Regions from separate parts of the Pseudomonas sp. LARHCG127 genome, predicted to be linked through region 3. Evidence: predicted binding sites of a transcription regulator. Region 3 holds the regulator's gene; each other region holds the start of a gene.
What was found. The regulator FliA, encoded in region 3, starts transcription of late flagellar genes. The targets are predictions, from matches to a motif close to CTAAAGTTTNNNNNNNNNNNGCCGNTAA.

Region 1 (7,152 bases), on a different contig from region 3:
CCCCCATGAACACCAGGTTATTCACGTTAAGATCCGGATGCCTGGCAAGGATATTAACCGCGACAATCGCCCCCATACTATGGCCAACGATGTTTATCTCACTCCCCTCAACATGATAGGGAGAGCCTTGTTGATTGCCCTTTTTTTTCCAAACGATGGAGCAGTGCGGTAACGGCCGTATCAGCGTAGCGAACCGGCCCCTTGAACTCTCTATCTGGCTCGGTGATTAAATCGCCCTCAAACGCTATATTTTTAGTCAACACCAGGTCAGTACGACGAAGCATTCCATCCCATGCCCCAGTTCCAAAGCCGTCGACCAAGGGGGCCATCCCCAGTTTGACTGGATTCCACACGGTGTAGTAATCACTGCGCACACCGACATGGGGCGGCGAATTGCTTATTTGAAATCCCTTCTCGTCCAGTTTATCGACTCTCTTTTGGTAATCCTTCTCATCAGCGACAGTGACGCTTTTGAGAACCGCGACAGGGTCTGAAATTTCCTTGTACAGCGATGATGGAACCCTGACCAAGGACCGCCCTAAATCCTCGATCAACACAACGGGAGAGGTCATTGCACCCAACACCGGCCTATTCAGCCCTTTTCGAATTCTAAATAGATGGTCACCATAGTTAGGCCAAAAATCGGAGTTCCAAGCAATAAAAATAGGGTATTGATGATCAGCAAGCATGTCGTCGACCATTCTTCCAGGACGGTCAACTGCTGTAGAAAAATTATTCAAACCGCCGTGTATGAACAAGGTAATTCTTAATGTCTTATCCTTGCTCTGGAGCGCCATGTAATTCTGGAAAATATTCTCAAGATAGGCCTTCTCGTCCTCTTTTGTTTTTTTTAGATCGCCTCGCTCACCGATGATTGTTTTCTGGTTTGGATCAATGAGGTTTCCATCCCCATCAATGTAAAGCATATGCATTTTGGCATTCTGGTAATCCGTCCCCTTATGACCTGCACACCCCACCAGCACAATAATTGTTATCAGCCAAGTCAAGAGCTTCATGCGACCCCCTCCCTTTATAGGCCAAGAGTGTAGAAGAGAATTGCCACCTCCACGGCATCATCTCATCCACCTCCTATAGCCAAACTTAAACTGGATCAGCACCCCGCAACATCCTGCCAAAATTTGCCCTATCAATTGCCGCGCCAAATTCATCCCCACGACTAACCTTCAGGAGCCGCAGGACGCGGCGCCCCATTCACTCAAGGAACGATTCATGTCGCTTGCCATTGTCCACAGCCGCGCCCAAGTAGGGGTCGAGGCGCCTGCCGTTACCGTTGAAGTCCACCTGGCCAATGGCTTGCCGTCGCTGACGATGGTTGGCCTGCCGGAAGCGGCGGTCAAGGAAAGCAAGGATCGGGTGCGCAGCGCGATCATCAACTCGGGGCTGAATTTTCCGGCGCGTCGCATCACCCTGAACCTGGCGCCGGCGGACCTGCCAAAAGACGGCGGCCGCTTCGACCTGGCCATCGCCCTGGGGATCCTCTCGGCCAGCGTGCAGGTACCGACCCTGACCTTGGACGACGTGGAATGCCTCGGGGAACTGGCCTTGTCTGGCGCAGTGCGCCCAGTGCGAGGGGTATTGCCCGCGGCGCTGGCGGCGCGCAAGGCCGGGCGCATGCTGGTGGTGCCCCGGGCCAATGCCGAGGAAGCCTGCCTGGCCTCGGGGCTGAAGGTGATCGCCGTGGACCATCTGCTGGAAGCGGTGGCGCACTTCAACGGTCACACGCCGGTCGAGCCGTTCGTTTCCAATGGGCTGCTTTCGGCCAGCAAACCCTACCCCGACCTGAATGAAGTGCAAGGCCAGGCCGCGGCCAAGCGGGCGTTGCTGATTGCCGCCGCAGGGGCTCACAACCTGTTGTTCAGCGGGCCACCGGGCACCGGCAAGACCCTGTTGGCGAGCCGTTTGCCCGGGCTGCTGCCGCCACTGGCCGAGAGCGAAGCCCTGGAGGTCGCAGCCATTCAGTCGGTGGCCAGTTGCGTGCCGTTGAGCCATTGGCCGCAACGTCCGTTTCGCCAGCCACACCACTCGGCTTCCGGTCCGGCGCTGGTCGGTGGCGGGTCAAAACCGCAGCCAGGGGAGATCACCCTCGCCCACCATGGCGTGCTGTTTCTGGATGAGCTGCCGGAATTCGACCGCAAGGTGTTGGAGGTCTTGAGAGAACCGCTGGAGTCCGGACACATCGTGGTGTCTCGCGCCCGCGACCGGGTGCGCTTCCCGGCGCGCTTCCAGTTGGTGGCGGCGATGAATCCCTGCCCCTGTGGCTATCTTGGCGAGCCCAGCGGCCGCTGCGCCTGTACACCGGACATGGTGCAGCGCTACCGCAACAAACTCTCCGGCCCGCTGCTGGACCGCATCGACCTGCACCTGACCGTCGCCCGGGAAGCCACGGCCTTGAACCCCAAGCACGAACCCGGGGACGATACGGCCACGGTCGCCGAGCGCGTCGCCGAAGCCCGGGAGCGCCAGCACGACCGCCAGGGCTGTGCCAATGCCTTCCTCGATCTGCCGGGATTGCGCCGGCATTGCAAGTTATCCACAACCGACGAAACCTGGCTGGAAACCGCCTGCGAGCGGCTGACGCTGTCGCTGCGCGCCGCCCACCGCCTGCTCAAGGTCGCCCGGACACTGGCAGACCTGGAGCAAGCGGGGAGCATTCGCCGCGAGCACCTGGCCGAAGCGTTGCAGTACCGGCCGGCTACGGCTTGAACCGCTTTATGGCTTGCTCAGGTCCACCAACGGTGTTTGCCGAACCTCGGTTTTTTGACCGTTCTGGATCGTATCGATGCGCTTGAGTGCCTTATCCACAGCGCCCTTGTCTGCCAACAGGCTGTAGTGGATCTGGAATTGCTTGTGCTCTTTCGGCGCGATGGTGGGCACCAGGCCCAAGGGGCGCTGATAGCGGCGGTTATAGGAAAAACTGGTACCGGGCTCCAACCCGGTCACGTAGCCCTGGCCTTGGGTATCCGTGTTTTTCCACAGGGAGAACACGGGCAGCGTGCTGGTGTTGAAGCCCACCGACACCCCGAGACTGCCGGCCTTGTTGTGCAGCACCGTGAGGGTGTCGCCCTTGGCGTCGGCGTAGGGCACGACGTTATAAACGGTTTCGTCGTAATCCTTGGTCGGGCCCCGGTAGGTTTGCCAATCGGACAAGTCGCCCTTGGCCTTGTCGTTGAACGGCGAGACCTGCTTGACCGGTGCCGCGAAACGAGCGCCCTGCTCCAGGAACGGCGTGCTGAAATTGCTGTGGTAGAGCGCTTGGTATTCCTTCGGGTAATCGCCGTTGTTGGTCAGCGTGTCGTTGAGCGCGAACGTCACGCTGCCGGGCTCGGTGACCAGTTCGGTCTGCACCGAGAAATCGACCTTCTTGAATGCCTGCTCCTTCAACTCGCCCCGCAGGGTAATGGCGTAGGGCGGTTTCTCATCGATGTGCAAGGTGACCTTGTTGGCCGGAATATTCGCGGCGCGACCGTGCAGGGTCAGCAGCTCGCCGTTGTCCATGCCGGGATGGCCGACCCATTCGTAGCCGCAGCGGGTGACCAGCTCATTGAAGCCTTCAAGCCAACCCAAGCCGCCGCGGCCGTTGAGCTCGATGAACGCCGGGTTGACCACTTCCTTGACGGGCGAATCCCACCCCATGCGCACGTCGCCAACCGATGCCTGCAGCACATTCATGCCACGGGTCGGGACCACTGAAAGCTTCAGGGTGCCGTTGTCGATGTCGACCACGCTGACACCTTCCTGCCGACCACCGTGCAGGGTGCGCATCGTCACGGAAAAGGGTTTGTCGGTCTTCACGCCGAGTTGCTGGCTGGTGATTTGCCAGGGTTGGGCGGCTTTATCGGTATCCAGCAGGACGTAATCCCAAGCCATCGCATGGGAAGCAGCGCCCAAGGCGCCAAGGGTAACGAGCAGTTTGAGCGGAGTCATGGACGCGACCTTTTATTGGAGTTGTGCGGTTTTTATAGACTTGAAGAAACGTTTCAGCAAGCTAAAAAACAGCAATAATCTTAAAAAAGGATGGACCGCTGGATTGAGGGCTTTTGTGGGAGCGGGCTTGCTCGCGATAGCGGTGGGTCAGGTTGAGATGAGGGTGACTGGACTGCCGCCTTCGCGAGCAAGCTCGCTCCCACATTAATCGCGGGGGTGCCTGCTCGCACTGGTTGCAGAGGCCTCAGCGGAACCGATCAACCTCTTGGCGCAGGTCCTGGGCCAGTTTTTCCAGCTCCTTGGCGGTGAGCGCCAGGTTCGAGACCACTTGGCGCTGTTCGCTGTTGGCCATGGCGATGCTCTGCAGGTTGCTGCTGAGCAGGGTCGCGGTGCTGCTTTGCTCTTGGGTGGCGGTGGTGATCGCCGCGAATTGCTGGCCAGCCGAGCGACTCTGCTCGTCGATGCGCGCCAGGGCCGAGGCCACGTTGGCGTTGCGCGACAAGCCTTCCTGCATCAGCAGGTTGCCCTGCTCCATGGTGCTGATGGCATTGCCGGTTTCCTGCTGGATGCTGTTGATCATGCTGGAGATTTCGTCAGTGGCCTGGCGGGTGCGGGACGCCAGGCTGCGGACTTCATCGGCCACCACGGCGAAACCACGGCCCTGCTCGCCAGCGCGGGCGGCCTCGATGGCGGCGTTCAATGCCAGCAGGTTGGTCTGCTCGGCAATCGAGGTGATGACACCGACGATGCCGCCGATCTCCTGGGAACGCTGGCCCAGGGTATTGATGACCGAGGCCGTGCTGTTCAGCGCGCCGGCAATTTGCTCCAGGGACGACGACGCCTCATCCATCGAGGTCCGGCCAATGCGGGTTTGCTGGGCATTTTCCTGGGCCAGGCGCTCGGTGTTGCCCATGTTGTCGGCAATGTTCAAGGAGGTCGCACTGAACTCTTCCACCGCGCCCGCCATACTGGTGATTTCGCCGGACTGCTGCTCCATGCCCTCGTACGCCCCGCTGGACAACCCGGACAGGGCCTGGGCGCGGCTGTTGACTTCCTGGGAGGCCTTGCGGATGTGCTCGACCATGGTCGACAGGGCCTGGCTCATCTGGTTGAAGGCACGGGCCAACTGACCGATTTCGTCATGGCTCGACACGTTCAGGCGCACGCTCAGGTCGCCAGCGCCCAATGCTTCGGCCTGGCGCACCAGATCCCCCAGCGGTGCCAGCTTGCTACGCAACAACCACATCGCCGAGCCGACCGCCAACAGCATCGCCAGCAGGCTGCCGATGGCCAACTGCGTACCGACGCTCCAGGTCACGGCGCGGATCTCGGTTTTCGGCATGCTCGCCACCACCGCCCACGGCCCGCCCTCGAACGGCACGGCAACGCTGTAGAAATCTTCGGCGGTATCGGTCCAGAACGCACCCTTGCCCGGTTTTTTGATCAGGCCCGTAATGGCCGTGGTCGCGTTATCCAGCGCCTGTACACCTGCCGGTGGCACCAGCCATTTGTTTTGCTCATCCAACAAGGCCAGCGAGCCGGTCTGGCCAATGCGGAAACGCTTGAGGTTTTCGAACTGCGCGTTCTGCGCGTCGGTGTAATCGAAGCCTACATACAACACGGCGATGATCTTGCCGCTGCTGTCACGTACGGGCGTGTATTGCGACATGTAGAAGCGCCCGAACAACAGGGCTCGACCGATGTAGCTCTGCCCGCTGATCACCGGACCGTAGGCTGGACCAGCGCGGTCGAGCACGGTGCCGATGGCCCGCGTGCCGTCCTGTTTACTGACGGAGGTGCTGACGCGGATGAAATCGTCGCCGCTGCGCACGAATACCGTGGCCACACCGGCGGTCATCGCTTTGAAGTCATCCACTTCCTTGAAGTTGTTGTTCAACACTTCGCTGCCCAGGCTCAAGCCTGGGGTCTGTACCCCCGCCACCGTCACCGGTTGGTCTGGATGCACGGTCAAACCCGCGCTGAAGCGCTTTTCGAACAGACCGGCCAAGCGCTGGGTGCTCTCACGCAAGGTGCTGTGAAAAGTGTTGAGCTGGTCGGCCATCAGGCGCGCTTCGCTGGCCAAGTGCTCTTCACGGGTGGCAAGGTTGGCGGTGTCCAGGGAACGCAGGGCGAAGACGGTACTGCCGGAGATCACGACCGCCAGTATCACGGCAAGGGCAAGGCCTAGCTGCGAGGCGATCCGGGCGCGGGGTTGAGACATGACGGCTCCTGGCCGAGAGACCGGATCATCCTGATCACGTCGCACGCTCGGCATTTTATTCGGGTGAGGTGTAAGTAGACCCTTTCTGAACGAGGGTTCCATCTTCACGGATTCGGCGGCAAAGCCAAATACTTGAGCGGTTTGGACGGATTAATGCCAAGTGGCTAGCACGCCACTTTCCATCAGTAACCGCGTGTCAGCAACGTTTCAGCCCAGACGCTGCACATCGGGCAATTGCATGGCCTTGACCTCACCCTGGAGAAAGTCGCTGAGCCGGCGCAAACGTTCACCTCCCGGCCGGGTTTTCGGCCAGACCAGGTAATAGTGCTCGCCACTGGCAACCGCCGTCGGCCATGGCAGGCTCAGGCGCCCTTGGGCAACGTCCTCGGCCACCATCAGCAGGTCGCCCATGGACACTCCATAGCCGCGTGCCGCCGCGATCATGCCCAGCTCCAGGGTATCGAACACCTGCCCACCCTTGAGCGAGACCTTGTCGGCCAGGCCCATACGTTGCAGCCAGTTGCGCCAGTCCCGGCGATCCGGCGTCGGGTGCAGCAGTTCGGCGCTGGCCAACCGCGCCACATCCCAGGGCTGATCGTTCAGCAGGTTCGGTGCGCCCACCGGAATCAACTCCTCGGGGAACAGCAGACTGGCCTCCCAGTCCGCCGGAAAATGCCCGTTACTCAGCAAGACGGCGCAATCGAAGGGCTCGACGTTGAAGTCCACCGAATCGATGTCCATCCAGGCACTGGTCAGTTGCACTTCGTTACCAGGCTGCAAATGCCGGAAACGGCTCAGGCGCGCCAACAGCCAGCGCATGGTCAATGTGGAGGGTGCCTTCATGCGCAAGATGCCGTCTTCGCCATGCAAGGTGTGACAGGCCCGCTCCAGCGCCATGAAACCTTCGCGCACGCCCGGCAGCAGCAGCCGTGCCGCCTCGGTCAATTGCAAGTTGCGACCGCTGCGCTGGAACAGCCGACAGGCAA
Region 2 (7,152 bases), on a different contig from region 3:
TCAGCGTTGCGAAGTGGGGAAGAGCAGGTGTTGTGCCGGGTTTTGAATTGCCTGTGAATTCAACAAGTTGGGTTCAGGCGCGCGCAGCGGGGGAAGAAACCTGTTTCAGCGCTGAGACAACGCACATGATGGCTAACCGGCTGCACGCTGTTCCAGGGCTCTGGATCCAGGTTTTTGGGTGGGTGTTTCAGTGACTTGACAGTCTTGATGACAATCATCTGAAACGATGTTGGATCCGGGTTTGCCGCGAGCGTGATGTTTCAAACGTGAGACAAATCATCCTGCGGTCAGTTGGGCGACGGCCGCGAACACTTGCCGCTGGCGTTGCGCCCAGTTGCCTCGAATGATCTGGAACGGTTGCCGATGTCCACTCAGCCACGCCTCGATGGCGTCGAAAAATGCCAGTCGTTCTTCCAGCTCGGGTTGGCAACGCAAACCGTCGCCAGTCCATTCGACCTGCTCGGGGCTCAACAGCAGGTGCAAGTCGTAATGACGGGCCAGCAACGCCGGTTCGAGCCAGTCCGGGCAGTCGCCAAAGAGGGTCTGGCTCCAGAGGATGTTGCTCAACAGGTGGGTGTCGAGGATCAATAGCGAGGGTCGGCGGGCTCGTGCCTCGTCTTCCCAGGCCAACTGGCCGGAAGCGATGTCGGTGATGTCCGCCAGGCACGTATCGCGCTGGGTCTGTTCCATGAAATGGCGCACGTACTCGTCCACCCGCACGCCACCAAAATGTGCCTGTAGTTGCGCCGCCAGCCAGCTCTTGCCGCTGGATTCCGGGCCGGTCAGGACTACCACCTTCATGCGCGCAGGGCCGGGTCGGCGCGCCATTCCCGCCAGCCTTGCACGGCCAGCAGAGTGAACAGGGCGTAAAGCGCGGCGGTCAGGTGCAAGCCCTTGTAGATGAACAGGCCGACGAAGATCACGTCCAGGACGATCCACAACGGCCAGCATTGCACGCGTTTTTGCGCCATCCACCATTGAGCGACGAGGCTGAAACCGGTGAGCGCGGCATCGAGCCAGGGCTGGGCGGCGTCGGTCCAGTGGGCCATGGCGGCGCCCAACAGCAGGCTGCCCGCCGCGCCAATGGCCAGGCCGAGCAGCACCGACGGCCCACCGAGATGGCTGACCTGACGCCCATCATGATTGTGCCCGGCACGGGTCCATTGCCACCAGCCGTAGAGTTGCAACACCGCGTAGACCACCTGCAGCAGCATGTCCGAGTACAACTTCACCTCGAAAAAAATCCAGCTGTACAGCAACACCATGACCAGGCCGATCGGCCAGCACCAGGGGTTCTGCTTGACGGTCAACCAGACAGCGATCACGCCGAGGGCTGCGGCAAACAGTTCAAGCCCGGACATGGCGGTTCCTTGGGGAAAGAGGAGAGGGCGGCGATTGTAAACGCTATGGCGTGGAGAGCTCCAATACCATTGTTGGTTGAGCCCGTGGCGAGGGAGCTTGCTCCCGCTGGGCTGCGTAGCGGCCCCTTTTGTGAGTGCTGCGCACTCAAGCGGGAGCAAGCTCCCTCGCCACAGTGAATCACAACAGTTTCTAGTGTGCATCAACCCCTTTAGACGCCTGACAGTCCTTAGACCCGGAACTGCTTGAGCAACCCGTTAAGCTGTTCACTCAACGCCTTCAGGCGGCTGCTTGCCTGGCTGGACTGTTCGGCGGCCATGGCGGTGCTGTGGGACAGTCCGGCGGCCTGGGTGACGTTCTGGTTGATGTCTTCTACTACATGGGCCTGTTGCAGGGTGGCGCTGGCAATGGAGGCGTTCAGGCTGTTGAGGTTGCGCAGGGCCTGGCCGATGGCGTTGAGGCTGGCACCGGCCAGGCCCGCCTGTTCGATGGTCAGTTGCGAGGCACGGCTGCTGTCGCCGATGACTTTCACGGCGGCTTCGGAATGGGTTTGCAGGCGCTCGATCATCGACTGGATCTCAGCGGTGGACTTCTGCGTACGCTGGGCCAGCAGTCGCACTTCATCGGCGACCACCGCAAAGCCCCGGCCTTGCTCGCCAGCGCGGGCGGCTTCGATCGCAGCGTTGAGGGCCAGCAGGTTGGTCTGCTCGGCGATGGAGCGGATCACCTCCAGCACGCTGCCAATCTGGGTGCTTTCGCTGGCCAGGGTGCGAATCACTTCCACCGCCTGGTCGATGGTCTGGGACAGGCGATCGATCTGTTGCAAGCTGCCGTCGATGTTGACCTGGCCTTGCTGGGCCTGGGATTCGGCGTCGCGCATCTCGCTGGCGGCGTGCTCGGCGTTCTTGGCCACGTCCTGCACGCCATACGTCACTTCATTGATCGCGGTGGCCACCAGCTCCATTTGTTGCGACTGCTGCTGGCTGCGCTCCTGGGCTTGAGCCGCGTCGTTGCCCAGTTCGTTGGAAGATTGCCCCAGCTCACTGGCCGAAGCCTGCAACTGGCTCACCACTTGGCGCAGTTTGGCGGTAAAGGCGTTGAAATGCCGGGCCAGTTGGGTGACTTCGTCCTGGCCGTGGGTGTCGAGGGTGCGGGTCAGGTCGCTCTCGCCGCTGGCGATGTTGGCCATGGCGTTGACGGTCTCTTGGAGCGGGCGGACGATGCTGCGTACGATCAAGGTCAAGAACAGGCTCATGAGCACGGTAATTGCCAAGCCGATCAAGGAGGCCTTGATCATCTGGGATTGAAACTCAGCCTGCACGTCATCGATGTAAACCCCTGAGCCGATGATCCAGCCCCACGGTTCGAACAACTTGACGTAGGAAGTCTTGCCGACCGGTGCTTCGGCACCCGGTTTCGGCCAGAGGTAGTTGATCATGCCGGCGCCCTTGGCCTTGGCGATGGCGACCATCTCGTTGAACAACGCGTAGCCGTTCGGGTCGCGGATCGCCGAGAGGTTCTGGCCTTCAAGCTTCGGGTTGGTCGGGTGCATGACCATGACCGGCGTCAGGTCGTTGATCCAGAAGTAGTCACTCTGGTCATAGCGCAGGCCTCGCACCGCGCTGAGGGCTTGCTTCTGCGCCGCCTCGCGGGTCAGGGTGCCGGCGGTTTCCAGCCCATGGTAGTAGCTCAATACGCCGCTGGCGGTCTGCACCACATGCTGGGTCTTCTGCACCTTGGCCTGATACAGATCCGTGTGGATCTGCTTGAGCATAAAGGCGCCGAGCGTGAACAACATCACGATGGCCACCACCAGGATGAGCCACAAGCGTCGGCTGATCGACACACTGCGCAAGCTATTCATACGCTGTCACTCCGGTTTCTTATTCTTGTCATTAACGACGGGCGGCACTTTAGCGCCTGGCGGCTATTGATGATTGACCTGGGTCATAACGCGGCAGCGTTATCAGGGCTTGTCTGATAGGATTTCGGCCCCGCGGCGCAAAACCTGAGCCTGTTCTGATTTTTTCATTGGTTTTTTTTGGATGATCGCAGCTATCGTGCAGCCGCTGCGTGGACCTGTATGACACTTGAATAGCGATAAGACCCGCATGAGCAGGGTCTTTTTTGGGGGATGAATGGATTTGTGGACGGCCTTTTCGGCATTGATTCTTGGCGTAGTAGAGGGTTTGACGGAGTTTCTACCGATTTCCAGCACGGGGCACCAGATCATCGTCGCCGACTTGCTCGAGTTCGGTGGCGAACGTGCAATGGCATTCAACATCATCATCCAGCTCGGCGCGATCCTCGCGGTGGTCTGGGAGTTCCGGCGCAAGATCTTCGATGTGGTGCTGGGCCTGCCGACGCAACCCAGCGCCCGCCGGTTCACCGCCAACCTGCTGATTGCCTTCTTTCCCGCCGTGATATTGGGCGTGCTGATTGGGGACTGGATCCATCACTATCTGTTCAACCCGGTCACCGTGGCTGCCGCTCTGGTGGTGGGCGGTCTGGTGATGCTCTGGGCCGAAAAGCGCCAGCACCAGGTACATGCTGAAACGGTGGACGATATTTCCTGGAAGGATGCGTTGAAGGTCGGCCTGGCCCAGTGCATTGCGATGATCCCGGGTACTTCCCGTTCCGGTGCGACCATCATCGGGGGCTTGCTGTTCGGGCTGTCGCGCAAGACCGCTACCGAGTTCTCGTTCTTCCTGGCGATGCCGACCATGGTCGGTGCGGCCGTGTACTCGGGCTACAAGTACCGTGAGTTGTTCGTGCCGGCGGATTTCCCGGTGTTCGCCATTGGTTTCGTCACGGCGTTCATCTTCGCCATGATCGCGGTCAAGGGCCTGCTGCGGTTCATCGCCAGCCATAGCTACGCGGTGTTCGCCTGGTATCGCATCGCCTTCGGCCTGTTGATCCTGGCCACCTGGCAGTTCGGCTGGGTGGACTGGACCGCCGCCAAGCCATGAACGAGTCAGGCACCCGCAAGCGCGCTGGGGGCAATGCCGGTGGCGCGGTGCAAAACCTGCGGCTCAAATTGATGGTGTTGGCGCTGGTCTGCGCCTTGCCGCTGTTCGGCTCGCTGCTGTTCGGCCTGCGGGGCGTGTCGTGGGTGCCGATGGCGGCCTATGGTGTCGTCAGCGTGGTGGCGTTCCTGCTGTACTGGAGCGACAAGCGCAAGGCCCGCGCCGACGCCTGGCGTACCCCGGAAAACGTGCTGCATGCACTGGAGCTGGCCGGTGGTTGGCCCGGGGCCTTGCTCGCCCAGCAGTTGTTTCGCCACAAGACCCGCAAAGTCTCGTTTCAAGTGGTGTTCTGGTTCATCGTGCTGCTGCACCAGGTGTTCTGGATCGACCAGTTGTTCCTGGGCAGTTATCTATTTTGAAGGCGAGAGCAACAAGCCCACCTGCGTGCGCTTGGGCAATTTGCTCACGACCAATTGATGTGAGCGTTGCAGCAGGCCACGCAGTTCTTCGGCCCCCAGCGGATAAGGCACCTGCATGATGACCCACTGGGCCCGCGCCAAATAAGGCGCGGGGTGAATGCCCGGCCGGTCGCAGTGCCCCAGGAACAGGTCCTTGTCGACCTTGAACGCCAACGAATCGCCCCGCAGGCCCTGGAGGGCGAACATCTTGTTCCCGGCAATGGAAAACACCCGCACGCCCCCCCATTTGTAGTCTTCCCTGGCACCGGGCAAACCCAGGCAAAACCGCGCGACATCCTCTTCGCTCAACCTCATAGCGTTTTTTCTCCACAGCCCTCGAAGGCTTCCACCAAATGATCGATCCAGGCGCGCACCGCTGGCAACATGCCACGCCGATGGGGGTAGACCGCCTGGAGCCAGCCGTCGGGCAATGACCATCCAGGTAGCAGTTCCACCAGTGTGCCGTCACGCAATTCCTGCTCGCAATACATGCTTGGCAATAACGTGAAACCCAGGCCGGCGAGGGTGCAGGACCGGCGCACGATGAAGTCGTCAATGCCCAGGCGGGCTTCCAGGCTCAGTTCGGCCTGCTGCCCATCGGCCTTGACCAGGCGTAGATGCACCAGGCGATCGGCTTCCAGCGCCCCCAGCACCGACAACTGCTTGAGATCGTCCGGGGTTTCGATTCGCCGCCCTTCGACGAAGGCTGGGCTGGCCACCAGCATCAGCCGTGCCCGGCGCAGACGCCGGGTCATCAGCAGCGGGTCTTCGTCCCCCAGGTCGCGCACGCGCAACGCCACGTCGATGCCTTCGCCGATCAGGTCCACCCGCCGGTTGAGCAGGGTCATTTCCAGTTGCACCAGGGGGTATTTCGCCAGGAAGGTTTCGATCACCACCGGCAGGAACTGATGGGCCAGGCCCACCGGGCTCGACACTCGCAACCGACCGCGGGGTTCGCTGGACATGCTCGCCACCGCTTCGTCGGCCATCTCGGCCTCCAGCAACATCGCCTGGCAATGGCGCAGATAACGTTCGCCGACCGCCGTCAGTTTCAACTGCCGCGTGGTGCGCTGGAGCAGGCGGGCGCCGAGGCGTTCTTCCAGCTCGGCGATGCGCCGTGACAACCGCGATTTGGGAATGCCCAGCAAGCGCCCGGCCGCCGCGAAACCGCCGGCTTCGACGACTTTGGCGAAGTAATACAAATCATTGAGGTCTTGCATGTTGAATTCAATTGTCCTGTCAGTGGGACAAACTATCGCATTTTTGCTGACTTATCGATCATTCGCTTCATCGATAGGATTGTCGCCAATTGATCGCCTGGTTGCGGTCCTCATTTGGAGAGCACTGATATGAAACTGCTGCACATCGATTCGAGCATCCTCGGCGACCACTCCGCTTCCCGCCAATTGAGCCGCGAAGTGGTTGAAGCCTGGAAAGCTGCCGAGCCAGGCATCACCGTGACCTACCGTGACCTGGCCGCCGATGCCATCAGCCACTTCTCCGCCCAGACGTTGGTTGCCGCCGGCACCAGCGCCGAATTGCGCGACGCGGCGCTGAAGCATGAAGCCGATCTCAGCGCGTCGGCAATGGCCGAGTTCCTCGCGGCTGATGCCGTAGTCATCGCGGCGCCGATGTACAACTTCAGCATTCCGACCCAGCTCAAGGCCTGGATTGACCGCATTGCCGTGGCCGGACAGACGTTCCGCTACACCGAAGCCGGTCCCGAAGGCCTGTGCGGTGGCAAGAAACTGGTGATTGTCTCCACGGCGGGCGGTTTGCATGCCGGCCAACCGAGCGGCGTGGGTCACGAGGACTACCTCAAGTTGGTGTTCGGTTTCCTCGGCATCACTGATATCGAATTCGTCCGTGCCGAAGGCCTGGCCTACGGTGACGACATGCGCACCAAAGCCATGAGCGAAGCCACGTTGCAGATCGGCCAGCAGTTCGCCGCTGCGTAAATCCTGCGTAAAGGCAGCAAGCGCTTCGGGCAACCTTCGCAAAACCCTGTATTCTCGTCGTCATTGGATGGCCGGGATGCAGGGTTTTGCTGCGTTCGGCGCCGGAGAACTGGCGCAGGTTATGCACGGCCAAGACTGCGAGCGACGGGGCCTTCCCGTGCGCTGGTGAGGGGTGGAAATTCGATGGCACGTTTTGGTGCAGCGTTGCTGCTTTGCTTGTTTGCCAGTTCCGCTTCAGTGCAGGCCGCACCGGGGCCGCATCCGCATTGGAGCGCCGGTTTCCATGAGCTGAATTTTCTGGATCCGCTGGATCAGCAGCCGATGCACGCCATCGCCTTTTATCCGTCCACCGACCGCAAACAATCCAGCCTGCTCGGCGGCTACCAGATCGATGCCGCGCCGGAGGCTCAG
Region 3 (7,152 bases):
CGCCACGGGTTCCGAACATGGAACTTGAAGATGAGCTGCGCAAGACTCAATCGCGCATCGCCAGCGCCCAGGCCGAACTGAGCCTGCGCAGCAGCGAAGGCGAAGGTGCGCCGGGCATCAATCGTCAATTGTTCGCCGGTCAACCGCTGACCGCCGGCCTGCCGTTGACCGCCGCCGAACCGCTGATGGAACAGGTCCAGGCCGAACCGCGTCGTCCAGAGCCGGCACCTGCCGCGCCAGCCCGTGGGCTTGACCCGCGCGCCCTGGACTCGATGCGCTTCGAACTCAACAGCCTGCGCGAGCTGATGGAAGTCCAGCTCGGCTCCCTGGCCTGGAACCAGCTGCAAGGCAGCCGTCCGGCCCAGGCCAACCTGTGGCGTCGCCTGCAACGCATCGGCCTGTCCGGCCCGTTGTCCCGCGACCTGCTGGCGCTGATCAATGGTATCGAAGAGCCGCGCCAAGCCTGGCGCATGTTGCTGGCGCACCTGGCACGCATGATTGCCACGCCGGAAGTCGAGCCGCTGGAAGAGGGCGGGGTCATTGCCATGGTCGGTCCTGCCGGCATGGGCAAGACCACCACCCTGGCCAAGCTCGCCGCCCGTTATGTACTCAAGTACGGCGCCCAGAGCATCGCCCTGGTAAGCATGGACAGTTTCCGTATCGGTGCCCAGGAACAACTCAAGACCCTGGGCCGCATCCTCAATGTGTCGGTGACCCATGTGGATCCGGGCCAATCCCTGGCCCAGGCGCTGGAGCCGCTGCTGCGCAAACGCGTCGTGCTGATCGATACCGCCGGCCTGCAAGCCAGCGATCCGGCCCTGCGCATGCAGCTCGAAAGCCTGGCCGGACGCGGTATCAAGTCAAAAAATTATCTCGTGTTGGCAACCACCAGCCAAAAACAGGTTCTAACCGCCGCATATCACAGCTACAAACGCTGCGGGCTGGCCGGCTGCATCCTGACTAAGCTGGACGAAACGGCAAGCCTGGGCGAGGTGTTGAGCCTGGCGATCGGTCATGAACTGCCGGTGGCCTACCTGACCGATGGGCCGCGGATCCCGGATGATTTGCATCTGCCGCGCCGTCATCAATTGGTCAGTCGTGCCGTAAGTGTGCAAATGCAGGAAGAACCCAGCGAGGAAGCCATGGCTGACATGTTCGCTGACATCTACCACAGCCCGACCAAGCAGGTCGGCTGAGGTAATCATGAATATTTTTTGTACCTACATCGATGGTCTGCCATGCATTGTTCCGTATGCGAACGCGCAGCCAGTAATGTGGCCTCCGTCTAAGAAGACAAGGTAAAGAACGAACATGGGCAGCATGCATCCCGTACAGGTGATCGCGGTGACCGGCGGCAAAGGTGGCGTCGGGAAGACTAACGTGTCAGTGAACTTGTCCCTGGCTCTGGCAGAGCTTGGCCGACGGGTCATGCTGCTGGACGCCGACCTGGGCCTGGCGAACGTCGACGTGTTGTTGGGGCTTACCCCCAAACGCACCCTGGCGGACGTGATCGAAGGCCGTTGCGAACTGCGCGACGTGCTGTTGCAGGGGCCGGGCGGGATTCGCATCGTGCCGGCTGCCTCCGGCACCCAGAGCATGGTTCACCTGACCCCGGCGCAGCACGCGGGCCTGATCCAGGCGTTCAGCGACATCGGCGACAACCTCGATGTGCTGGTGATCGACACCGCGGCCGGCATCGGCGACTCGGTCGTCAGTTTCGTGCGCGCCGCCCAGGAAGTGCTGCTGGTGGTCTGCGACGAACCGACGTCCATCACCGACGCCTATGCCCTGATCAAACTGCTTAACCGCGACTATGGCATGAACCGCTTCCGCGTCCTGGCCAACATGGCCCAGAGCCCGCAGGAAGGACGCAACCTGTTCGCCAAATTGACGAAGGTCACCGATCGCTTCCTGGACGTCGCCCTACAATACGTCGGTGCAGTGCCTTACGACGAAAGCGTGCGCAAGGCCGTCCAGAAGCAACGTGCCGTTTATGAAGCCTTTCCACGTTCCAAATGCGCGCTGGCGTTCAAGGCGATCGCCCAGAAGGTCGATACCTGGCCACTGCCGGCCAACCCCCGCGGGCATCTGGAGTTTTTCGTCGAGCGTCTTGTGCAACAAACAGCAGGGCCCGTGTTATGACAGCCAGCGGTTACAACCATCTCTACAAAAAATCGGCACGGGACGCCCAATACGAATTGATCGAGCGTTATGCGCCACTGGTCAAGCGTATCGCCTATCACTTGCTGGCGCGGTTGCCAGCCAGTGTCCAGGTCGAGGACTTGATCCAGGCCGGCATGATCGGCCTGCTTGAAGTGTCGAACAAATACGACGCCAGCAAGGGCGCCAGTTTCGAGACCTATGCCGGTATTCGCATTCGCGGGGCGATGCTCGATGAAGTCCGCAAGGGCGATTGGGCGCCGCGTTCGGTGCACCGCAATACCCGCATGGTCAGTGACGCGATTCGGGCAATCGAAGCTAAAACTGGGCGTGACGCTAAAGATCACGAGGTTGCGGCCGAACTCCAGTTGAGTCTCGATGATTATTACGGGATTTTGAACGATACCTTGGGCAGTCGCCTGTTCAGCTTCGACGACCTCTTGCAGGACGGCGAGCACGAAGGGCTGCATGAGGATAACGCGAGTGCTCACATGGAGCCGTCACGTGACCTGGAAGATGAACGTTTCCAGAGCGCGCTGGCGGATGCGATTGCCAATTTGCCGGAACGTGAGCGACTGGTCTTGGCGCTGTACTACGACGAAGAGCTGAACCTCAAGGAAATCGGTGAGGTCCTGGGGGTCAGCGAATCTCGGGTCAGCCAGTTACACAGCCAGTGCGCGGCCCGCTTGCGGGGCCGTTTGGGGGAGTGGCGAGCGCGCTGACAGGCAGTGTGGGGACACTGCGAGCGGGACTGGCATGGCGTTGCCGGGTCAGTTTCCATCCGTTGTGCTCCAGACCGTTGTCGAGTGTTGTGCCGGAATTGATTGAAATGGCGCGTCCAGGTGCTGGGCGCGTTTAAGACTGCTTGGAGGTCGAATTGGACAAGAACATGAAAATCCTCATCGTTGATGACTTCTCAACGATGCGGCGGATCATAAAAAACCTGTTGCGTGACCTTGGGTTCACCAACACGGTCGAGGCGGATGATGGCGTCACAGCCATTCCGGTCCTCAACAGCGGGAGCATCGACTTTCTGGTGACTGACTGGAACATGCCCGGCATGACCGGTATCGACTTGCTGCGCCATGTGCGCGCCGACGAAAAACTCAAGCACCTCCCGGTGCTGATGGTGACTGCCGAAGCCAAGCGCGAGCAGATCATCGAAGCGGCCCAGGCCGGTGTAAACGGCTATGTGGTCAAGCCCTTCACGGCCCAGGCGTTGAAAGAGAAGATCGAAAAAATCTTCGAACGCATCGGTTAACGGCGCCACGGGGGAGCTATGGACAACGAATCTTCAATGGGCGATTTCGAATCGACCCTGAAAAAACATGCCCGCGAACTGGTCGACAGCCTTGAAAAAGGTCGCTTTGGCGATGCGGTTCAAATGATCCATGAGCTCAACCAGACCCGTGACCGTGGTCTGTATCAGGAAGTGGGCAAGCTCACGCGTGAACTGCACAGCGCGATTGTCAATTTCCAGATCGACCCGCACATGCCGCAGGCCGAGGAAGTCTCGCAGATCACCGACGCCACCGAGCGCCTGGGCTATGTGGTCAAGCTGACCGAGGCGGCGGCCAACCGCACCATGGACCTGGTGGAAAGCGCTACGCCGCTGGTCAATGGCCTGAGTGAAGAGGCCCAGGCCTTGAGCACCGACTGGGGCCGGTTCATGCGTCGCGAAGTCGGTGCTGAAGAATTTCGGGAGCTGGCCCGTCGGGTCGACGGTTTCCTGACGCGCAGCAGCAGCGAAAACCGCGCCGTGGCCAGCAACCTCAACGACATTCTGCTGGCCCAGGACTATCAAGACCTGACCGGCCAGGTGATCAAGCGTGTGACCCAACTGGTCACCGAAGTGGAAAGCAACCTGCTCAAACTGGTGCTGATGGCTAGCCAGGTCGACCGCTTTGCAGGCATCGAACACGACCGTGAAGCGATGCTTGCCGAAAAAGATCCACAAAAACATCTCTCTCAGGGTGAAGGTCCGCAAATTCATGCCGATAAAAGAGAAGACGTTATGTCCGGTCAGGACGATGTGGACGATTTGCTGTCCAGCCTTGGATTTTGATTTAGCCCTATTTTAGGAGCAGCCATTAATGAGCTTCGGCGCCGATGAAGAGATCCTTCAGGATTTCCTGGTTGAGGCCGGCGAGATTCTAGAGCAACTGTCCGAACAGCTGGTCGAGCTGGAAAGCCGACCTGATGATGCGGATCTGCTCAATGCAATTTTTCGCGGTTTCCACACTGTAAAAGGAGGCGCCGGCTTCCTCCAGCTCAACGAGCTGGTGGAGTGCTGTCACATTGCCGAGAACGTGTTCGACATCCTGCGCAAGGGTGAGCGTCGCGTTGATTCGGAATTGATGGACGTGGTGCTCGAAGCGCTGGATGCGGTCAACAGCATGTTCAGCGAAGTGCGTGAGCGCTCGCCGATTACCCCAGCCACCCCCGAGCTGCTCGCCGCGCTGGCACGCCTGGCCGAGCCGCAATCGGCTGACGAAGCCGCGCCGGTTGCCGAGGCGGTGGTTGAAGAACCGGTCGCCGAGGAATCGGGCGACATCACCGATAACGAATTTGAACAGTTGCTGGACTCCCTGAGTGCCGTCAAGGCCCAGGCCGAAGCGCCGGCCGCTCAGGTTGCGCCGGCTGCACCGGCCAGCAATGGGGCTGGCAGCGACGAAATCACCGATGCCGAGTTCGAGTCGCTGCTCGACCAGCTTCACGGCAAGGGCCAGTTCGCGCCAGATGCCGTTGTCCCGCCAGCAGCCCCGGCCGCCCCGAAAGCGGCGGGCGACAGCTCGGACATCACCGACGACGAATTCGAAGCCTTGCTCGACCAGTTGCATGGCAAGGGCACCTTTGCCGTTGACGCCCTGGATTCGGCCATCGCTTCCGCGCCGACGCCAGCCAAGCCGGCTGCCGCCGCGGCTGGCAGCGACCTGATCAGCGATCATGAATTCGAATCGCTGCTCGACGAACTGCACGGCAAAGGCAAGTTCACAGAAGTCGGGAAGGCCACGGCTGCCCCTGCTGCCGGCACCACCGCCACTGCTGCGCCAGCGGCCAAGGCCGCGCCTAAACCCGCCGCCAAGGCACCTGAGCCCAAGGCCGAGCCCGCCAATCCTGCCGCCGCCCCGGCGCCTGCCCGTGCTGCGCCGGCTGCGCCGCCAGCGGAAAAACCGGCCAGCGAAGCCGAGACCACCGTTCGGGTCGATACCGCGCGCCTGGACGAGATCATGAACATGGTCGGCGAGCTGGTGCTGGTGCGTAACCGCCTGGTGCGCCTGGGCCTCAACAGCCAGGACGAAGCCATGTCCAAGGCCGTGTCGAACCTTGACGTGGTCACGGCGGACCTGCAAACCGCGGTCATGAAGACGCGGATGCAGCCGATCAAGAAAGTTTTCGGGCGCTTCCCGCGCCTGGTTCGCGACCTGGCTCGCCAGCTCAAGAAAGAAATCAACCTGGAACTGGTGGGTGAAGAGACCGACCTCGACAAGAACCTTGTCGAGGCCCTGGCCGACCCGCTGGTCCACTTGGTGCGCAACGCGGTCGACCACGGCATCGAGTCGCCGGAAGAACGCGAAGCCTCGGGCAAGGTCCGTGGCGGCAAGGTGATCCTGGCCGCTGAGCAGGAGGGCGACCACATCCTGCTGTCGATCTCCGACGACGGCAAGGGCATGGACCCGAACGTGCTGCGTGCCATCGCGGTGAAACGCGGTGTGATGGACAAGGACGCCGCCGACCGCCTGAGCGACACCGAGTGCTACAACCTGATCTTCGCCCCGGGCTTCTCGACCAAGACCGAGATCTCCGACGTGTCGGGCCGTGGCGTGGGCATGGACGTGGTGAAAACCAAGATTTCCCAGCTCAACGGTTCGATCAATATCTACTCGACCAAGGGCCAGGGCTCGAAGATCGTCATCAAGGTCCCGTTGACCCTGGCGATCATGCCGACGCTCATGGTGATGCTGGGCAACCAGGCCTTCGCCTTCCCATTGGTCAACGTCAACGAGATTTTCCACCTCGACCTGTCGCGCACCAACGTGGTCGACGGCCAGGAAGTGGTCATCGTGCGGGACAAGGCGCTGCCGCTGTTCTACCTCAAGCGCTGGCTGGTCAGCTCCGCTGCTCACGTCGAGCAAGGCGAAGGCCACGTGGTGATCCTTTCGGTGGGCACCCAGCGGATCGGCTTTGTCGTCGACCAGTTGGTGGGCCAGGAAGAAGTGGTCATCAAGCCGTTGGGCAAGATGCTCCAGGGCACCCCGGGCATGTCCGGCGCCACCATCACCGGCGACGGCCGCATCGCGTTGATTCTCGATGTGCCAAGCATGCTCAAGCGTTACGCCGCCCGGCGTATTTGATTCTGGAGGGGCGTGGCCCAGGGCCGCGTCTCGTCTAACGGAGTGTTTATGGTAGTTAAAGTCCTGGTGGTGGACGATTCGGGTTTTTTCCGTCGCCGCGTCTCGGAAATTCTTTCAGCGGACACGAGTATTCAGGTCGTCGGTACCGCGACTAACGGCAAAGAGGCGATCGATCAGGCGCTGGCACTCAAGCCGGACGTGATCACCATGGACTACGAGATGCCGATGATGGACGGCATCACGGCCGTGCGGCATATCATGCAGCGCTGCCCGACCCCGGTCTTGATGTTCTCCTCCCTGACCCATGAAGGCGCCCGGGTGACCCTCGATGCGCTGGACGCCGGCGCGGTGGATTTCCTGCCGAAGAATTTCGAAGACATTTCGCGCAACCCGGACAAGGTCCGGCAGTTGCTGTGCGAGAAGGTCCACAGCATTTCCCGCAGCAATCGCCGTGTCAGTGCCTACAGCGCGCCGGCACCCGCCCCGGTTGCGGCGCCAAGCCCGGCGCCTGCGCCTGCGCCGACGGCTTCGAGCAGCTTCAATCCTGCACCGGTGCGTAGCGCCCCGGCACCTGCGCCGACGCGTTCGGCGCCTGCCAGTGCATCGTCGCCGGCACCCAAGCGCAAAGCCTACAAAC
Region 4 (7,152 bases), on a different contig from region 3:
CTGTCTTCGCGCGTGTCCAACAACCGCGCCGAGCTGGGCAGCCAGCGCCGCGTGCTGGTACGCCTGCAACGCCTGCTGGCCCTGGAGCCGGGCTCGTTGCTGCGCCTGCTCAACCGCCCGCCGCAATGGTTGCAGAAGGAAGACGTCAAGGAGCTGCGCAAGTCGACCGAGGAGTTCGCCCTGATCATCAACGACCTCACCGCCCTGGGCGAACGGATCAAATTGCTGCAGGAAGAGATCGCCGCCAACCTCAACGAACAAAGCAACCGCACGCTGTTCACCTTGACGGTGGTCACGGTGCTGGCGTTGCCCATCAACATCATTGCCGGTTTCTTCGGCATGAACGTCGGCGGCGTGCCACTGGCCGAAGATCCCGAGGGCTTCTGGATCCTGGTAGCGCTGGTGGCGACCTTCACCGTGATTGCAGGCCGATGGGCCTTTCGCAAGCGTCGCGATTATTGAGAGTGATCCTCTGCCCCCCTACTCACTTCACGCCCGTATGAGCTTTTGTGGCGAGGGAGCTTGCTCCCGCTCGGCTGCGCAGCAGTCGCAAAATCTGCCAACCATCTTATTCCTGATGCACCGCGCTGAATGGCTTTGGGGCTGCTATGCAGCCCAGCGGGAGCAAGCTCCCTCGCCACAGGTGGGCTACTGCATCAGGAACATACCGTCAGGCACTCAACCGCGCCGTCACTTCATTCAACTGCCCCGACAACCCGTGCAAATCCCGACTGGCCGCTTCGGTGCGTTTTACGTTGTCGAGGTTGGTACTGGCAATGCAGGTGATTTCAGTCAGGTTGCGCGAAATATCCTCGGCCACCGAGGTCTGCTCTTCCGCAGCGGTGGCGATCTGACGGTTCATGTCGCGGATCGCTTCCACCGCCTGGGTGATGCGTTCCAGCATCGCGCCGGCCTGGGTCACCTGCTCGACACTTTCCTCACTGCGCGACTGGCCGCTTTCGATGGCCTGGGCCGCGTCCACCGCACCTGTTTGAACCGTCTGGATGATCTGGTTGATCTCGATGATGGACGACGCCGTGCGCTGGGCCAGGCTGCGGACTTCATCGGCGACCACCGCAAAACCACGCCCGGCCTCACCCGCCCGTGCTGCTTCGATGGCAGCGTTGAGGGCCAGCAGGTTGGTCTGCTCGGCGATCCTGCGGATCACTTCCAGCACCTTGCCGATGCGTCCGCTGTCGGCTTCCAGGCGCCGGATCACCGTGGCGGTGTTGGCAATTTCGCCACGCATTTGGGTGATGGTGTGGATCGTGCCCTGCATCACTTTCTCGCCCTGCTGCGCCGAATGATCGGCATCATCGGCAGCCTGCGCCGCATCGGCGGCATGACGGGCAACTTCCTGGGCGGTGGCGGACATCTCGTTCATCGCGGTCGCGACTTGATCGGTGCGTTCGAATTGCTCGCTGGTGCCTTGGCTCATCAGGCTGGCAATCGCATTGAGCTCACCGCTGGCGCTGTCCAGCTCCGTGGCACTGCGTTGCAAGCGCGTGAAGGTTTCAGCAAGGAAATCGCGCAGCGTATTGGCCGCCAGGGCCAGGTCGCCCAATTCATCCTGGCGCGTGCTCGTCACACGCTCGGCGAAACGCCCGCGGCTCAGTTGAGTCACGTACGCGATCAGGTTACGGATAGGCTGCACCAGGTTGCGGTTGACCAGCCACACACTCAACAACCCGACCAGCAGCCCTGAGGCGAGCATGATCACCGTACCCAGCATGATCGTGCGGTCGGCACCCGCACTGATCAGCGCCGATTGCTCGTCGCCCAGCTTATGCAGCTCAACCACCAACTCGCTCATCTGCTCACTGGCCGCGCGGTCCACGCCCTTGACCGCGGCATCGCCCGCCGCCGCGTCGCCGCCCGCCGCCACAAACGCATCACGGCCCTTCTGGTAGGCCGCGCCCAACTGGGCATGTTCGCCCCGCAGACGCTCGATACGTGTCTTGATTTGCGCCGGGACACCTTCGTGGGTCGTCAACTGGCCAAGGATGCCCTGGACATCGCTCTGGCGTGCCTCGAATTGCTTCCAGTATTTATCCAGGTCCGCTGGCTGCTTGCCGCGCAACAGGACGTTTTTCCACTCCTGGACCTGCACCTTGAATTGCAGGTTGGCCTCGTCGATCAATTGCGACGCACGCAACGGACCGTCGAGCAGTTGACGATAATTCTGGATGCCATCGGAAAGGAAGTGAAAGGACGCCAGGGCAATCAGCAACATGGCCAGCAGGCTGCCGCTGAGCAGGGCGAGAATCTGTGCTCTCAGGGATTTTTGTAGAAACATGGAGTCGATCTCTTCAAATGAAGAACCTCCATGTCCGGGGTCCACAGTTGCAACGGAATGGGGAGGATATGTGCAAATCATCGGCCTGTACGGGGTGTTCTTGAGCGGTGGCGACCACCGGTAGCGGGATCGTTTTTTGCTGACTGGACATGACCTGTCCAGACAATCCCTTTTGTCGGCGCGATGGGATTTAAAAGTCTTTTTGTCATTTCTCCTGCTGTATCCTGCCCAGGCTTTGTAAAAGCGCGGATCTACCAGATCTATCCACAGACTTTGCGAGGAGCGCGAAATGCACGAGATCCCTAATCTCCCCTTCCCAAGCCTGCACGACACTGAGCAGACGACCACGCTACAAGCCGGAGGGCAACCTGACGCCCAGCAACCCGAGCCCAAGGAAGCCACTGAACGCCGCCAGGCCGACAGCGAAGACTGATTGACCCGTACCACCAGACCGTGTGGAAAGCGCTAAGATGCGCTTTCCACACTGCCTGAATCCCGAGCCCCCCATGACCGATGACACCCCTCCCTTCAGCGAAGCCCAGGCCAGCGTCCTGATCGGCACCGCTGAGAAAATGGTCGAGATCTGGACCCGCCTTCCCACCGAGAAACAAGCGGCCCTGCTGGCCCGGTTTGGCAGCGAAGAAAACGCCATCGCCGCGCTGGTGACCACGCGCCTGGTCAGCGAACAGAACGACCGCTGAGCCACCATTGGGCAAATAGTTTTACTTTTCCCCGCCCGGACGCCACGGTCGCCGTTATCATAAGCAGCCTATCTATCCAGCTGCTCCGTGGACCTCTTTCCCATGTCAGATTCCCAGCGCCCCCTGGCGGTCACGCTGCAAGTCGTTTCCATCGTCCTGTTCACGTTCATCGGCTACCTGAATATCGGCATTCCCCTGGCCGTGCTGCCCGGTTTCGTCCACGGCGAGCTGGGTTTCGGCGCGGTGATCGCCGGGCTGGTGATCAGCGTGCAATACCTGGCCACCCTGCTCAGTCGTCCTTACGCAGGACGAATCATCGATAACCTGGGGAGCAAGCGCGCGGTGATGTTCGGCCTCGCCGGCTGCGGGCTGAGCGGTGTGTTCATGCTGGTGTCCGCCTGGACGCCCCACCTGCCAACGTTCAGCCTGATCAGCCTGCTGATCGGTCGCCTGGTGCTGGGCAGTGCCGAAAGCCTGGTGGGGTCGGGTTCGATTGGCTGGGGCATCGGCCGGGTTGGCGCGGCAAATACCGCCAAGGTGATTTCCTGGAACGGTATCGCCAGTTACGGCGCGCTGGCGATCGGTGCGCCGTTGGGGGTGTGGCTGGTCAACGTGTTGGGGCTGTGGAGCATGGGCGCCAGCATCATCTTGCTGGGCCTGCTGGGACTGGCATTGGCCTGGCGCAAGACTGCTGCGCCCATTGTCTCTGGCGAACGCTTGCCGTTCATGCACGTGCTGGGGCGTGTGCTGCCACACGGCTGCGGTTTGGCCCTGGGTTCCATCGGGTTTGGCACCATCGCGACCTTCATCACCCTGTATTACGCCACTCAGCATTGGGATAACGCGGTGCTGTGCCTGAGCCTGTTCGGCGCCAGCTTCATCGGCGCGCGCCTGCTGTTCGGCAACCTGATCAACCGCCTGGGCGGCTTTCGCGTGGCGATTGCCTGCCTGTCGGTGGAAACCCTGGGGCTCTTGCTGTTGTGGCTCGCACCGGATGCCCATTGGGCCCTGGCGGGCGCGGCGTTGAGCGGTTTCGGCTTTTCCCTGGTGTTTCCGGCGCTGGGCGTGGAAGCGGTCAACCTGGTGCCGGCCTCCAGCCGTGGGGCCGCGGTGGGCGCTTATTCACTGTTCATTGATCTGTCGCTGGGGATCACCGGGCCGCTGGCCGGTGCGATTGCCGCTGGCTTCGGCTTTGCCTCGATCTTTCTGTTCGCTGCCCTGGCGGCCCTGGGAGGGTTGGCCTTGAGCGTCTACTTGTACCGGCAGGCGCCTCGGTACCGTGAAGCGCGGGAGAAGAACTAGAAGTCCACCTTGCCGCGCCCGGCCTTGATCGAGCCGCGCTTGGTCTTGGATTCCAGGCGACGCTTTTTCGACCCCAGGGTCGGCTTGGTCGGACGGCGCTTCTTTTCGACCTTGGTGGCGCTGAGGATCAGTTCGGTCAGGCGCTCCAGCGCGTCGGCCCGGTTCTGTTCCTGCGTGCGGTATTGCTGGGCCTTGATGATCAACACACCGTCACTGGTAATGCGACTGTCGCGCAGCGCCAGCAGCCGCTCCTTGTAGAACTCGGGCAGCGACGAAGCCGGAATGTCGAAGCGCAAATGCACGGCGCTGGAAACCTTGTTGACGTTCTGCCCGCCGGCCCCTTGGGCGCGGATGGCCGTCAGCTCGATCTCGGCGTCCGGGATGTGCACGGTGTTGGAAATGACCAGCATGGAAAGTGTCCGGTGTCAGGCCCCACAGGATACCGCGAATCCGCCCGACAACACCGATCCTGTGGGAATGAACGCTATGAACACTGCCGAACAATGTGGGAGCGAGCTTGCTCGCGATAGCGGTGGATCAGCAACCTTGATGTCGACTGACACACCGCTATCGCGAGCAAGCTTGCTCGCGATAGCGGTGGATCAGCAACCTTGATGTCGACTGACACACCGCTATCGCGAGCAAGCTCGCTCCCACAGGGGCAGGTGTTGTCTTGCCTGAAATGACAAACCCGGCACTCGGCCGGGTTTGTCTTGTTTCAGCGATGCTTACTTGGCGGCAGCCGCCACCGCCAGTTCATGCCGGGCACTGCGCTTGTTCTTGATCCAATAGCACACGGCCATGAACACCACCCACACCGGAATCGCATAGACCGAGATCTGGATGCCGGGGATCAGCAACATCACGCCCAGGATGAACACCACGAACGCCAGGCAGATGTAGTTGCCGTACGGGTACCACAGCGCCTTGAACAGCGGCGTCTGGCGGGTCTGGTTCATGTGCTGGCGGAACTTGAAGTGCGAGTAGCTGATCATCGCCCAGTTGATCACCAGGGTCGCGACCACCAACGACATCAACAACTCCAGCGCATGCTGCGGAACCAGGTAGTTCAACAGCACCGCCACCAGCGTGACCGCCGCCGACGCGAGGATCGAACGCACCGGCACGCCCCGCTTGTCGATCTTCGACAAGGCCTTGGGCGCATCGCCCTGCTCGGCCATGCCCAGCAACATGCGGCTGTTGCAGTAGGTGCCGCTGTTGTACACCGACAGCGCGGCGGTCAGCACGACGAAGTTGAGGATATGCGCAGCGGTGTTGCTGCCCAGCATCGAGAACACCTGCACGAACGGGCTGCCGCTGTAGGCATCGCCGGACGCGTTGAGGGTGCTCAACAGGCTGTCCCAAGGGGTCAGGGACAACAGCACCACGAGCGCGCCGATGTAGAAAATCAGGATCCGGTAGATCACCTGGTTGATGGCCTTGGGGATCACGGTTTTCGGTTTGTCGGCCTCAGCGGCGGTGAAACCGAGCATTTCCAGGCCACCGAAGGAGAACATGATGATCGCCATGGCCATCACCAGCCCGCTCACGCCGTTGGGGAAGAACCCACCGTGGGACCACAGGTTGGTCACCGACGCCTGCGGGCCACCATGGCCGCTGACCAGCAAATAGCTGCCCAGGGCAATCATGCCGACAATCGCCACGACCTTGATGATCGCAAACCAGAACTCGGCCTCGCCAAAGACTTTGACGTTGGCCAGGTTGATCGCATTGATCAGGACGAAAAACGCCGCCGCCGACACCCAGGTCGGAATCTCGGGCGCCCAGTAATGGATGTACTTGCCGACCGCGGTCAGCTCCGACATGCCCACCAGGATGTAGAGGATCCAGCAGTTCCAACCCGACAGGAACCCGGCGAAACCGCCCCAGTACTTGTGGGCGAAGTGGCTGAAGGACCCGGCCACCGGCTCTTCGACAATCATTTCGCCCAACTGGCGCATGATCATGAAGGCGATGAAGCCGCAGATGGCGTAGCCGAGGATCATCGACGGGCCGGCGGATTTCAGCACCCCCGCCGAGCCGAGGAACAGGCCGGTGCCGATCGCGCCACCGAGGGCGATCAGTTGAATATGGCGATTTTTCAGGCCGCGTTTCAGCTCGCCCGAATGCGTATTTTCTACAACGGTCATGCGTCACCTATTTGTTTTTATCTGTGACGAAATCGAACCCGACACGCTTATGGCATGGCGGAGTGAACAAGGCGGATAACCTTGAAAGTGCGTGGGTACGCGAAGGGTCACAGTAAAACGCGGCGCATTGTACACTGCAGTTCCCCTGCTACCAGACACCACCGGATCAGCGTCTGCCCCCGCACTTGAGGTCTGGCGCGCATCTGACCTTTCCCGCTGGCTTGAAACAAGCGCTGCGAAGTCTCAAAAAACCCGCCAAGCCGGCCCACTCGGCAGCTTTTTCTTACAGCCCTCCCAAACGCCGACACCGGTCAGTTCGAACGGCCAAAATCGTCAGCATTCCTTTACAGCGCGTAACGCAGACTTTCCACGTAGGAATATTCTGTAGGCTGACTGCAAATTGACGGTAGGTAGCTACCTATTAAATAAATCACCCAGGCAGCTGTTTTTGAATGAGTAATTTCAACGCGAAAAATGGAACAAAAAGTTCAAAAGAAAAAAATAAAATTATTTTTTGCAATCCAAAAAACCCTCGACTAGGTTTTCAGCGACTTGCCAAGGCATCGTGCCGACAAGTTCTGCGGTGCCGGTTCTGTCGGGTATGACTCGCCGAATCGGCCCGCGTTTTCCGCAAAAGTCATCTAGGAGATTCACTATGCAAGCACTGGACAAAGACTTGGAAACCGAACTGCAACTGGACGAA

Region 1: ACIPQ1_RS04485 (methyl-accepting chemotaxis protein) is a predicted target of FliA. The motif match lies at 6,276-6,303, and genes of this name have one in related genera.
Region 2: ACIPQ1_RS07620 (methyl-accepting chemotaxis protein) is a predicted target of FliA. The motif match lies at 3,345-3,372, and genes of this name have one in related genera.
Region 4: ACIPQ1_RS14350 (methyl-accepting chemotaxis protein) is a predicted target of FliA. The motif match lies at 2,374-2,401, and genes of this name have one in related genera.

What each region holds. Positions count from the first base shown of each region.
Region 1 is NZ_JBIXJT010000002.1:220,750-227,901, forward strand. Features, by position in the region: gene ACIPQ1_RS04465 (hypothetical protein) at 1-25, opposite strand, end outside; gene ACIPQ1_RS04470 (hypothetical protein) at 108-1,016, opposite strand; gene ACIPQ1_RS04475 (YifB family Mg chelatase-like AAA ATPase) at 1,231-2,724, shown strand; gene ACIPQ1_RS04480 (aldose 1-epimerase family protein) at 2,731-3,945, opposite strand; gene ACIPQ1_RS04485 (methyl-accepting chemotaxis protein) at 4,190-6,166, opposite strand; gene ACIPQ1_RS04490 (LysR substrate-binding domain-containing protein) at 6,374-7,152, opposite strand, start outside.
Region 2 is NZ_JBIXJT010000003.1:419,380-426,531, reverse strand. Features, by position in the region: gene ACIPQ1_RS07630 (AAA family ATPase) at 277-801, opposite strand; gene pnuC (nicotinamide riboside transporter PnuC) at 798-1,361, opposite strand; gene ACIPQ1_RS07620 (methyl-accepting chemotaxis protein) at 1,589-3,223, opposite strand; gene ACIPQ1_RS07615 (undecaprenyl-diphosphate phosphatase) at 3,498-4,328, shown strand; gene ACIPQ1_RS07610 (DUF1294 domain-containing protein) at 4,325-4,744, shown strand; gene ACIPQ1_RS07605 (MmcQ/YjbR family DNA-binding protein) at 4,736-5,098, opposite strand; gene ACIPQ1_RS07600 (LysR substrate-binding domain-containing protein) at 5,095-6,003, opposite strand; gene ACIPQ1_RS07595 (FMN-dependent NADH-azoreductase) at 6,133-6,741, shown strand; gene ACIPQ1_RS07590 (alpha/beta hydrolase family protein) at 6,925-7,152, shown strand, end outside.
Region 3 is NZ_JBIXJT010000011.1:20,118-27,269, reverse strand. Features, by position in the region: gene flhF (flagellar biosynthesis protein FlhF) at 1-1,196, shown strand, start outside; gene fleN (flagellar synthesis regulator FleN) at 1,312-2,142, shown strand; gene fliA (RNA polymerase sigma factor FliA) at 2,139-2,882, shown strand; gene ACIPQ1_RS19015 (chemotaxis response regulator CheY) at 3,050-3,421, shown strand; gene ACIPQ1_RS19010 (protein phosphatase CheZ) at 3,440-4,225, shown strand; gene ACIPQ1_RS19005 (chemotaxis protein CheA) at 4,254-6,515, shown strand; gene ACIPQ1_RS19000 (protein-glutamate methylesterase/protein-glutamine glutaminase) at 6,564-7,152, shown strand, end outside.
Region 4 is NZ_JBIXJT010000007.1:204,594-211,745, reverse strand. Features, by position in the region: gene ACIPQ1_RS14355 (transporter) at 1-462, shown strand, start outside; gene ACIPQ1_RS14350 (methyl-accepting chemotaxis protein) at 671-2,296, opposite strand; gene ACIPQ1_RS14345 (hypothetical protein) at 2,586-2,729, shown strand; gene ACIPQ1_RS14340 (hypothetical protein) at 2,767-2,997, shown strand; gene ACIPQ1_RS14335 (MFS transporter) at 3,100-4,299, shown strand; gene arfB (alternative ribosome rescue aminoacyl-tRNA hydrolase ArfB) at 4,296-4,709, opposite strand; gene ACIPQ1_RS14325 (amino acid permease) at 5,028-6,449, opposite strand; gene ACIPQ1_RS14320 (hypothetical protein) at 7,105-7,152, shown strand, end outside.